One region of the Nonomuraea sp. 3-1Str genome, then DNA from elsewhere that is predicted to be linked to it. Evidence: riboswitches for the same ligand, from Rfam matches in the RefSeq annotation. Region 1 holds a riboswitch; the other holds the start of a gene.
The links. A riboswitch is a leader RNA that binds a small molecule or an ion and turns the genes downstream of it on or off. The one in region 1 is predicted to bind S-adenosylmethionine.
Positions count from the first base shown of each region.

Region 2: linked by a shared signal. The riboswitch ahead of MTP10_RS39575 (GNAT family protein) and the one ahead of MTP10_RS06290 (aminotransferase class V-fold PLP-dependent enzyme) in region 1 are both predicted to bind S-adenosylmethionine.

Region 1 covers NZ_JALHBK010000002.1:533,247-537,633, reverse strand. Annotated here, with positions in the region: gene MTP10_RS06300 (cytochrome P450) at 1-904, opposite strand, end outside; gene MTP10_RS06295 (TerC family protein) at 904-1,641, opposite strand; SAM riboswitch class IV at 1,772-1,887, shown strand; gene MTP10_RS06290 (aminotransferase class V-fold PLP-dependent enzyme) at 1,932-3,254, shown strand; gene MTP10_RS06285 (DoxX family protein) at 3,258-3,944, opposite strand; gene MTP10_RS06280 (NADH-quinone oxidoreductase subunit D) at 4,091-4,387, shown strand, end outside.
Region 2 covers NZ_JALHBK010000043.1:16,400-20,786, reverse strand. Annotated here, with positions in the region: gene MTP10_RS39585 (MerR family transcriptional regulator) at 1-605, shown strand, start outside; gene MTP10_RS39580 (hypothetical protein) at 1,148-1,612, shown strand; gene MTP10_RS39575 (GNAT family protein) at 1,665-2,285, opposite strand; SAM riboswitch class I at 2,293-2,384, opposite strand; gene MTP10_RS39570 (MFS transporter) at 2,464-3,609, opposite strand; gene MTP10_RS39565 (DUF4037 domain-containing protein) at 3,973-4,387, opposite strand, start outside.

The sequences.
Region 1 (4,387 bases):
TGCGCGTGCCGTGGACCTCGATGTCCTCCAGCACCCAGCGCTCGAAGAGCTGGAGCGGCGTGTCGTAGCGCAGCAGCTCCTCGACCGCCGTGGGCAGCAGGGACCGGTCCGCGCGCAGCCGGGCGAGCTGGTCCGGGTGCCGGAACAGCGACCACCAGCCGTTGCCCGTGCCGTTCACGGTGGCCTCGTGGCCGGCGTTGAGCAGGAGCACGCAGGTGCCGGCCAGCTCGTCCTCGGTCAGCTCGTCGATGCCGGCCAGCGCGCTGATCAGGTCGTCGCCGGGGTCGGCGGCGCGCTCGCGGGCCAGCGCCTTGAGGTAGCCCTCGAACTCCTCGGCCGCGCGCACCGCCGCGTGCTGCGCCTCCGGCGTGGGGTTGAGCTCGTACATGCCGCACATGTCGGCCGACCAGGGGCGCAGCAGGTGACGGTCCGACTCGGGGATGCCCAGCATCTCCGCGATGACCGTCACCGGCAGCGGCTCGGCGACCTCGGCGATGAGGTCGCCGCCGCCCTTCTCCACGAACGCGTCCACCAGGCCCCCTGCGACCGCCCGCACGCGGGGCCGCAGCGACTCCACCATGCGCGGCGTGAACGCCTTGGACACGAGCCGCCGCAGCCGGGTGTGCAGCGGCGGCTCGACTTCGAGCATGCCGTTCCGGCTGACCCTCCAGAACGGCTCCTGGAAGTCCGGCTCGGGCGTCCTGCCGAACTCCTCGTGCGTCGCCACGTGAAGGTAGGTCCGGCCCAGGCGACGATCCCTGAGCAGGGCGTTCACGTCGGCGTGCCGGGAGATCAGCCACTGGTCGGTGGGCTCGTAGTAGGTCACCGGGTCCGTACGGCGCAGCTCGTCGTAGACGCCGTACGGGTGGGCGACGAAATCCGGATTCCGGGGGTCAAAGCGCACTACTGCATCTTAGGAGGCTCCTCCGAGGTGGCGAGCTGCTTGGAGTGGCGGCCGCGCATCCTGATGTTCAGGAGCTCCACGATGACGGAGAAGGCCATGGCGAAGTAGATGTAGCCCTTCGGGATGTGCTGACCGAGCCCCTCGGCGACGAGGACCACCCCGATCAGCACGAGGAACGCCAGGGCCAGCATCTTGATGCTCGGGTGCAGGTCCACGAACCTGCTGATCGGTCCCGAGGCGAACAGCATCACCAGCACCGCCACGATGACGGCCGCGATCATGACGCCCAGCTCGTCCACCATGCCGACGGCGGTGATGACCGAGTCCAGCGAGAACACCACGTCGAGCACCATGATCTGCAGGATGACCGAGACGAACGAGGTGGCCACGCGCTTCTTGCCGTCCTCCTCCTTCAGCTCCATGCTGTGCCCGATCTCGGTGACGCTCTTGGCGAGCAGGAACAGCCCGCCCAGCAGCAGGATCAGGTCGCGCCCGGATATCTCCTGGCCGAAAACCTCGAACAGCGGGGCCGTCAGCCGAACCACCCACGACAGCGCCAGCAGCAGGAGCAGCCGGCTGACCAGGGCCGCCCCGAGACCGAGCACGCGGGCCCTGTCACGCTGCTCGGGCGGCAGCTTGCCGGCCAGGATGGAGATGAAGATGATGTTGTCGATGCCTAGGACGATCTCCAGAGCGACAAGGGTGAAGAACCCTATCCAGATCTGAGGGTCGGTCACCCAATCCAGCATCTGCTTACCTCCACATTTCGGTCGGGGACGGCCGGTTTCCCAGGTCCAACGAGTCGGGTGCCGAGGAAGTTCGCGAGGTTGCGATTCATCGGGGACTGTCGGTTATAGTTCGGACGTAGGTCATGAGTGCCAGCACGAAGCCCCGGCTAGCTGGCCGGCAACCCTCGCGTCCGCGGCGGGGTGCCCCGGGTGAAGACCTGGTCCGTCACGAGGTGTGGCGGGCAAGCGCGGGCTCCGAGGCTGCTCCAGGGGTCCGATGGCCTTGCAGGAGGTTCGCCTTGTCCACGTTGAGCATCTTCGGCTCCGCCCCCGCCCAGTCCACCGCCGGCGCGTCCGCCGGTACGTCGCATCCGCGTGGCCACCGGCCGATCCCGGCCGTGCTCGGCGCCGATCTGGAGGTGCCGGTCAGGGGCGGGCGGCTCGTGGGGTACGCCAACCTGGACTACGCCGCCAGTGCTCCCTGTCTGGAGCCGGTCAGCGCCGCGGTCACCGCCGCGCTCCCGGCCTACTCCAGCGTCCACCGCGGCGCCGGCTACGCCTCCCAGCTCACCACCGCCCGGTACGAGCAGGCGCGCCACACGGTCCGCGCCTTCGCCGGCGCCCGTCCCGACGACGCGGTCATCTTCACGCGCAACACCACGGACGCCACGAACCTGCTGGCCGGCTGCCTGCCCGCCGGCACCACGACTGTCGTGTTCGACACCGAGCACCACGCCTCGCTGCTGCCGTGGAAGAGGGTCGTGCGGCTCGCCGCGCCCGCGTTCCCCGGTGAGGCCGTCCGCGCGGCCGACGAGGCGCTGGCCGCCGTGGACGGGCCCAAGCTGCTCGTGGTGACCGCCGCGTCGAACGTCACCGGCGAGCTGTGGCCGATCGCGGCGCTGGCGCACATCGCGCACCGCCACGGGGCGCGCATCCTCGTGGACGCCGCCCAGCTCGTGCCGCACCGTCGGCTCAACCTGACGGCACTTGACCTCGACTACGTGGCCTTCTCGGGCCACAAGCTGTACGCGCCGTTCGGGGCCGGGGTGCTGATCGGGCGCCGCGACTGGCTGGCCGCGGGCGAGCCGTACCTGAAGGGCGGCGGAGCCGTGCGGTCCGTCGCGCCGGGCGAGGACGGGATCACCGAGTGGCACGACGACCCCGAGCCGCGCCACGAGGCCGGCACACCGAACGTGCTGGGCGCCATCGCGCTGGCCGCCGCCTGCGACGCACTCACCGCCACGGGCTGGACGGCGCTGGTGCGCGAGGAGGAGCGGCTGATCGCGCGGCTGCGCACCGGACTCGCCTCCATCGAGGGCGTACGGGAGCTGTCGCTGTGGGGGCCGGACCACCCGCGCGTGGGCATCGTGTCGTTCACCGTGGACGGGCTCACTGCGCGCGAGGTCGCCGAGGCCCTGTCGGGTGACTACGGCATCGGGGTGCGCGACGGCAAGTTCTGCGCGCACCCGTTCGTCCGGCACCTGCTGGGAGAGACCGATGGCGGCTGCGAGGACGGCACGGCTTCGGCGGTGCGGGCCTCGATCGGCATCGGGACGACCGAGGAGCACGTGGACCGCCTCGTCGGCGCCCTGCGCGACCTCGCCGCCCGCCGCCCCGCCTGACCGTCACCGGTTGGGTGGCTTGCGGTGCTCGTCGTTGAAGAGCGCGTCAAGGTCGCTCATGTCCTGGTCGCTGAGGTTGCCGGGCCGGTGTGAGCCGTCGTCCGGAGGGTGCTGCCGGGGCGCCGTCGTGTCCTCCGCGGGCGTGCTCCTGGGCATGGGCTGCGTCGGCGGCGCGGGCTGGGATTCGGCAGGCGGGACAGGCGCCGCCCTGGTGGGTGCGGCAGGCGCGGCTCCTGCGGACGCGCCGGCCGTCTCCTGCGCGGCGTGACGGTGCTCGGCCTTGCGCCGGTACCAGTGGGTGAGCACCTGGTCGACGCTCGCCCGCCCGCCTCCCAGCACGAGAAGCAGCAGGCACACCGACCCCAGTGCCCCGACGAGCTCCCAGCCCCCGCTGGAGCTCAGGATCCCATGCCCGCGGTGGACGAACACGAAGGCGCCGCCGAGCACGACGAGCAGCGCCACCGCCGCCGGCCGCACCAGCAGGCCGATGATCAGCAGGATGCCCCCCACGGTCTCCACGGTGGCCGTGAACGCGGCGGCGAGCTGCGGCAGCGGCACTCCGCTCTGGCCCATCATCTTCGACACGGCCCCCAGACCACCCTGCCACTTCTGCAATCCGTGAGCCACGAAGATCACGCCGATCACGATCCGCACAATGAGCGCGGCCAGATCGAACATCACTCTCTTCATGGTGATTCTCCCCCCATTTGCTGCTATATCTCCCCGCCGTCCGGTTTGGCGATGCGCGTCCATACCGTTCCTTGACCGACCCCGACCGGACGGGGCCGTCCACCCCGCGCTGGATCACCACGGCGACCGGTGGCAGCATGGGCCCTATGACGGAACGCGTGGTCGGCATCGGCGCGGGCGCGAAGGAGCTGGCGACCGAGGACATGATCCTCAACATCGGCCCGCAGCACCCGTCGACCCATGGCGTCCTGCGGCTGCGCCTCACCCTGGACGGCGAGCGCATCGCCACGGCCGAGCCGATCATCGGCTACATGCACCGGGGCGCCGAGAAGCTGTTCGAGGTCCGCGATTTCCGGCAGGTCATCATGCTGGCCAACCGGCACGACTGGCTGTCCGGCTTCGCCAACGAGCTGGGCGTGGTCATCGCGGCCGAGCGCCTGCTC
Region 2 (4,387 bases), on a different contig from region 1:
CAGCCAGCGCGGCCGCCGTCGACGCGCTCAAGCACCTCGAAACCGAGAGCATCTCGGAGGGCAACCTCCTCGACGTCCTCGAAGACGCCGTCGAACTGGCCAAGCAGGCCGTCAACGGCATCGCCGGGGTCGACCCCGCTTCCGAGGAGGCCGGCACGACACTCACCGCAATGCTCTGGACCGGCTCGCAACTGGCCCTCATCCACATCGGCGACTCCCGCGTCTACCTCCTGCGCGAGGGAAGGCTGTTCCAGATCACCGACGACCACACCATGGTGCAGTCGATGGTCGAGGAAGGACGCATCAGCCCGGAAGAAGCCGCCTCCCACCCCCAGCGGTCGCTGCTGATTCGAGCCCTGGGCCACGGAGCCGATGACACTCCTGACATGCGCCTGCACGAAGCTCAGCAGGGAGACCGATACCTGCTCTGCTCCGACGGCCTGTCGACCGTCGTGCCGACCGAGAAGACCCGCCGGGTGCTCTCCGAGATCAGCGAGCCGCAGCAGGCGGTCCGCGAACTCATCGCCCTCGCCAACGGCTCCGGCGGTCCCGACAACGCCAGCTGCGTGGTCGCCGACGTCATGGAGCTCCAGCAGCAGGAGTGAGCGGCATGCACTCGACTCCGGTGATCCGTGCAGCCGACCCCAGTTGACGCGCGGTATGTCTCCTTCCGGACGGAAGGGCAGCTGCATCGGGAGCGGGCTGAAGGGGGCGAGCCGGTGCAGGGTGGTCTTGGCCACCGCGCGGGTCTCGTCCGCAGCTTGTGCTGGGTCTGACGCTGGGGTTTGCTCACGACGTGAACCAGCAGACCTTCTACGGCGCCATCCCGCTCCCCCAGGAGGAAGTCACCCGGCTCGTCACCGCAGGCGTGCGGGCCTTCCTCCGCAGCTATGCGGCCTCCGCCGCCTAGCGCCCCAACACAGTTCTGCGTGACATCGCAGGTTGCTGATTGTCAGCGTGCATTCACCGGCAGGCCGGTCAGATCCAGGCGACGGTCAGTCCGCAACTGGATCTCGCCGTACGGGGTCATATTCGACGGCTGTCTGGGGTTACCGATCGTTCTCGCTGGTCAGCGGCTTGAAGGTCTGTACGAGACGTAGAGCAAGTAGGCTGACCATGATCACCTGCGACCGTGAGGGAGCCGCTCATGACCGCCGACCCGACGATGACCCGGATCGGCCGGGGGGTGGAGTTGCATCACCATCAAGGCCGGCGCGAAGCCGCTCGCGAGTTGTTCGCGCAGATCTGGGACGACATCGGCGGCGAGCGAGGCGACCCGCTGCATGTCTGCGTCCTTGCCCACTCGATGGCCGATGTGCAGGATGACGTGCACCAGGAGCTGATGTGGGATCTGCGGGCGCTTGCCGCCGTCGGCCTGATCACGGATGAGCGGGTGGCCCAGGCCGGAGTGCCGCTTTCGGTGGCCGCCCTGTATCCGTCGTTGCACCTGAACCTCAGCGAGTGCTACCGCAAGCTGGGCGACCTCGACCGCGCCCGCGAGCACCTCCGGCAGGCGCGGGCCGGGATCGGCGCACTCGGCGACGACGAGTACGGGCGACTCATCAAGGGTGGACTGGAGCAGCTGGCCGAACAGTTGGGTGAGACCGTCTGACTCCGAGCCCGGCCAAGGATGACGTCGATCACGACGCCGCCGGGCCGGACACTCATCCGGGCGTGCCCACTGAGGCCAGCCGGGTCATGAGGGATTGCCGGACAGCCGGCCATTCGGACGCGACCACCGCGAACATCGCCGAGTCCCGCAACATCCCCTCCTCGCCGGGTGCCCAGGACATCGACCAGTTGCGCAGGACACCCTCAAAGCCGATACCGAGTCGCTCCAACGCCCGCCGGCACCGGTGGTTGCGGGCGTCGGTCTTCAGATCGACCCGCGCGACCCCCAGGGACTCGAACGCATGCCCCAGCAGCAGCAGCTTCGCCTCGGCGTTGATCCCGCTGCCCTGCGCCGACGCCGCGAGCCAGGTGAAGCCGATCTCGATCGCTCGCAGGGCCGGCCGATCCGGCCATGACCGCGGATCCCACAAGCCCCTGCACCCCACCGCCTTGCCGTCACGCACCCGGACCTGCGCGAACGGCGTCAACCCACGCCTGGCCAACTGCGTCGCCACATACCCCCGCATCTCGCTCCCGCGGGGAACCAGCGTGAACCCGTAGGACGCCCGGTCCTCTTCCGCGGCCGCCGCCAGGTCGGCCGCGTGCTCCATCGTCAACGGCTCCAGCCGCACCAACGAACCAGCGAGCACAGGAACATCGAGCTGAACACTCATCAGACCTTCCTCATCGTTCCTGGCGTTGGCACCTTGCCCGTACTGGGCAGGTTGTCGGACCGTCACAGGGCCAGGTCCCTCAGATCCTCTGGATGATCACCGAAGATCGATTGTCCCCAACGACTGACAACCACGTCAACAGTGAAGAACGCGGCGAAGCCGGCCCTGGCCACCTAGATCACGATGTGCCTTCGGTGGGGAGTTCGACGCGGCGGAAGATCCGCCACAGGGTCAGGTCGTAGAGGGTCTTGGCGGTCCCGGCGATGAGGAACGGCCAGCCCAGACCCAGGGGCAGCAGCAGCCCGGCGAGCGCGGGACCGGCGGGCCGGGTCAGGTAGCGGGCGGTGTTGGTGACGACGGCTGTGGTGATGCGCTCGGCGGGCGGGACCATGGCCATGACGTAGGCCTGGCGGGTGGGCACGTCCATCGAGGACAGGCAGGCGCGGGCCAGCAGCAGCCCCGCCGCCACCGGGAACTCTGAGGCGAAGGCGACGCCGATCAGCAGCAGGTTACTCGGCAGGTGGGTGAAGACCATCGTGTTCAGCAGTCCGATCCTGGCCGCGAGGACCGGCGCGAGGAGGAAGGAAGCGGTCTGCAGGACGGCACAGCCCGCGAACAGCAGCCCGATGCTCGCCGTGTCAGCTTGGTAGTGGACGCCCAGCCAGTAGGCCAGGTAGGCCTGCGCAACGAAACCCCCTGCCAGGCTGTCCACGGCGAACAGCGCCGCCAGCCGGACCACGACCGGGCGGGGCCGGACCGGCGCGGAGACCTGAGTCGAGGCCACCTCCAGCGAAGCGGGCAGCCGCAGGGCCAGCAACGCACCAGCCACGCCCACGGCCAGCAACACCCCGCCGAGCAGCAACCGCGAGGGCGGGAGCGCGCCCAGCAGCGCGCCGGCGGTCCCGGCGGTGGCGGCGACGGCGTTGTAGAGGCCGAAACCGCGCACGGCCACGCCGCTGCCATCCAGCATGACCTGCTCCACGGTGGTGAACGGCCCGGACTCGACCACCTCGACCGACAGCGCGCCGGACAGAGCGGCCAGGCACAGCAGCCACACCGGAGCTCCGACCGCGATCAGCGACCCGCACAGGGCCAGGGCCAGGCACAACACGGCGTAGGAGCGGCGACGGCCGAACCGGTCGCCCCAGCGGGCCAGGGCGATGCCGGCCAGCGCGCCCCCGGCCATCACGGCGGCCAGCACGAGACCGACCCCGGCGGCCTGCAGCCCCTCGGCCAGCAGCAGCGTGGCGAGCTGGACGGCGGCCAGTCCGTACGCCAGGCCGCGTAAGGCCTGCGCTGCGAAGATCAACCGCGCGGCACTCACCCGGGCTTCCTCCCGTCCCCCAGCCATCCATCACATCCATCAGGCATATCGATCCCCTTGCACTCAGTTTCCTCGAAGGCCCGCCCTCACCGCCTGCTGGCGGCAGGATCGCGTCCAGCCTGCCGGCGCCCGAAGCGCACGATCCGGTTCGGACGTTCCTCAGACCCCAACCTCAACCGCCGATCGAGCCCGGTCGGGTTCTCTGTCACACCGCCTCAGCGGGGTCCGAGCCGTGACCGCCTCGCCGCCGCAACAGCCGGGCCGTCAGGGCAAGCATCAGGACGATCGTTGCGATCCTCGACACATCCACCCGGCCTGGTGCAACACGGCACCCGCGGGGGGCCGGCAGCCCCCGCCCGCACCTCAGGCCACCAGGCCGAGCGCCGCCCCCGCGACCGCCCGAGCCCGTGCGGGCGACAGCAGCAGATCCACCGAGTCCGACACCTGGTCCACACACCCCACCAGCGGCAACCCCCGGATCACCGGATCCGACACCGCCTCCAGCAGCGCCTGCGTGAACCGGTCGCCCCCGATCACCCGGAACGGCCGGTCGTGAAAGCCGCGCACCCGCTCATCCAGCGTCGCGGCCAGCCCCAGCCGGTTCTGCGTCGAGGCCACCCTCCCGTACGCCGCCGCCAGCGCCGCCTCGCGCTCGCGCCACGTCCGCGCCGCCAGCGCCCGGCCCAAGGACTCCCCCAGTTCCGCCGAGCCCGGCAGGCGCGCCAGCGCGCTGCCCAGCCACTTGGCGTACGGCGGATAGCGGCGGCGCAGCAGCAGG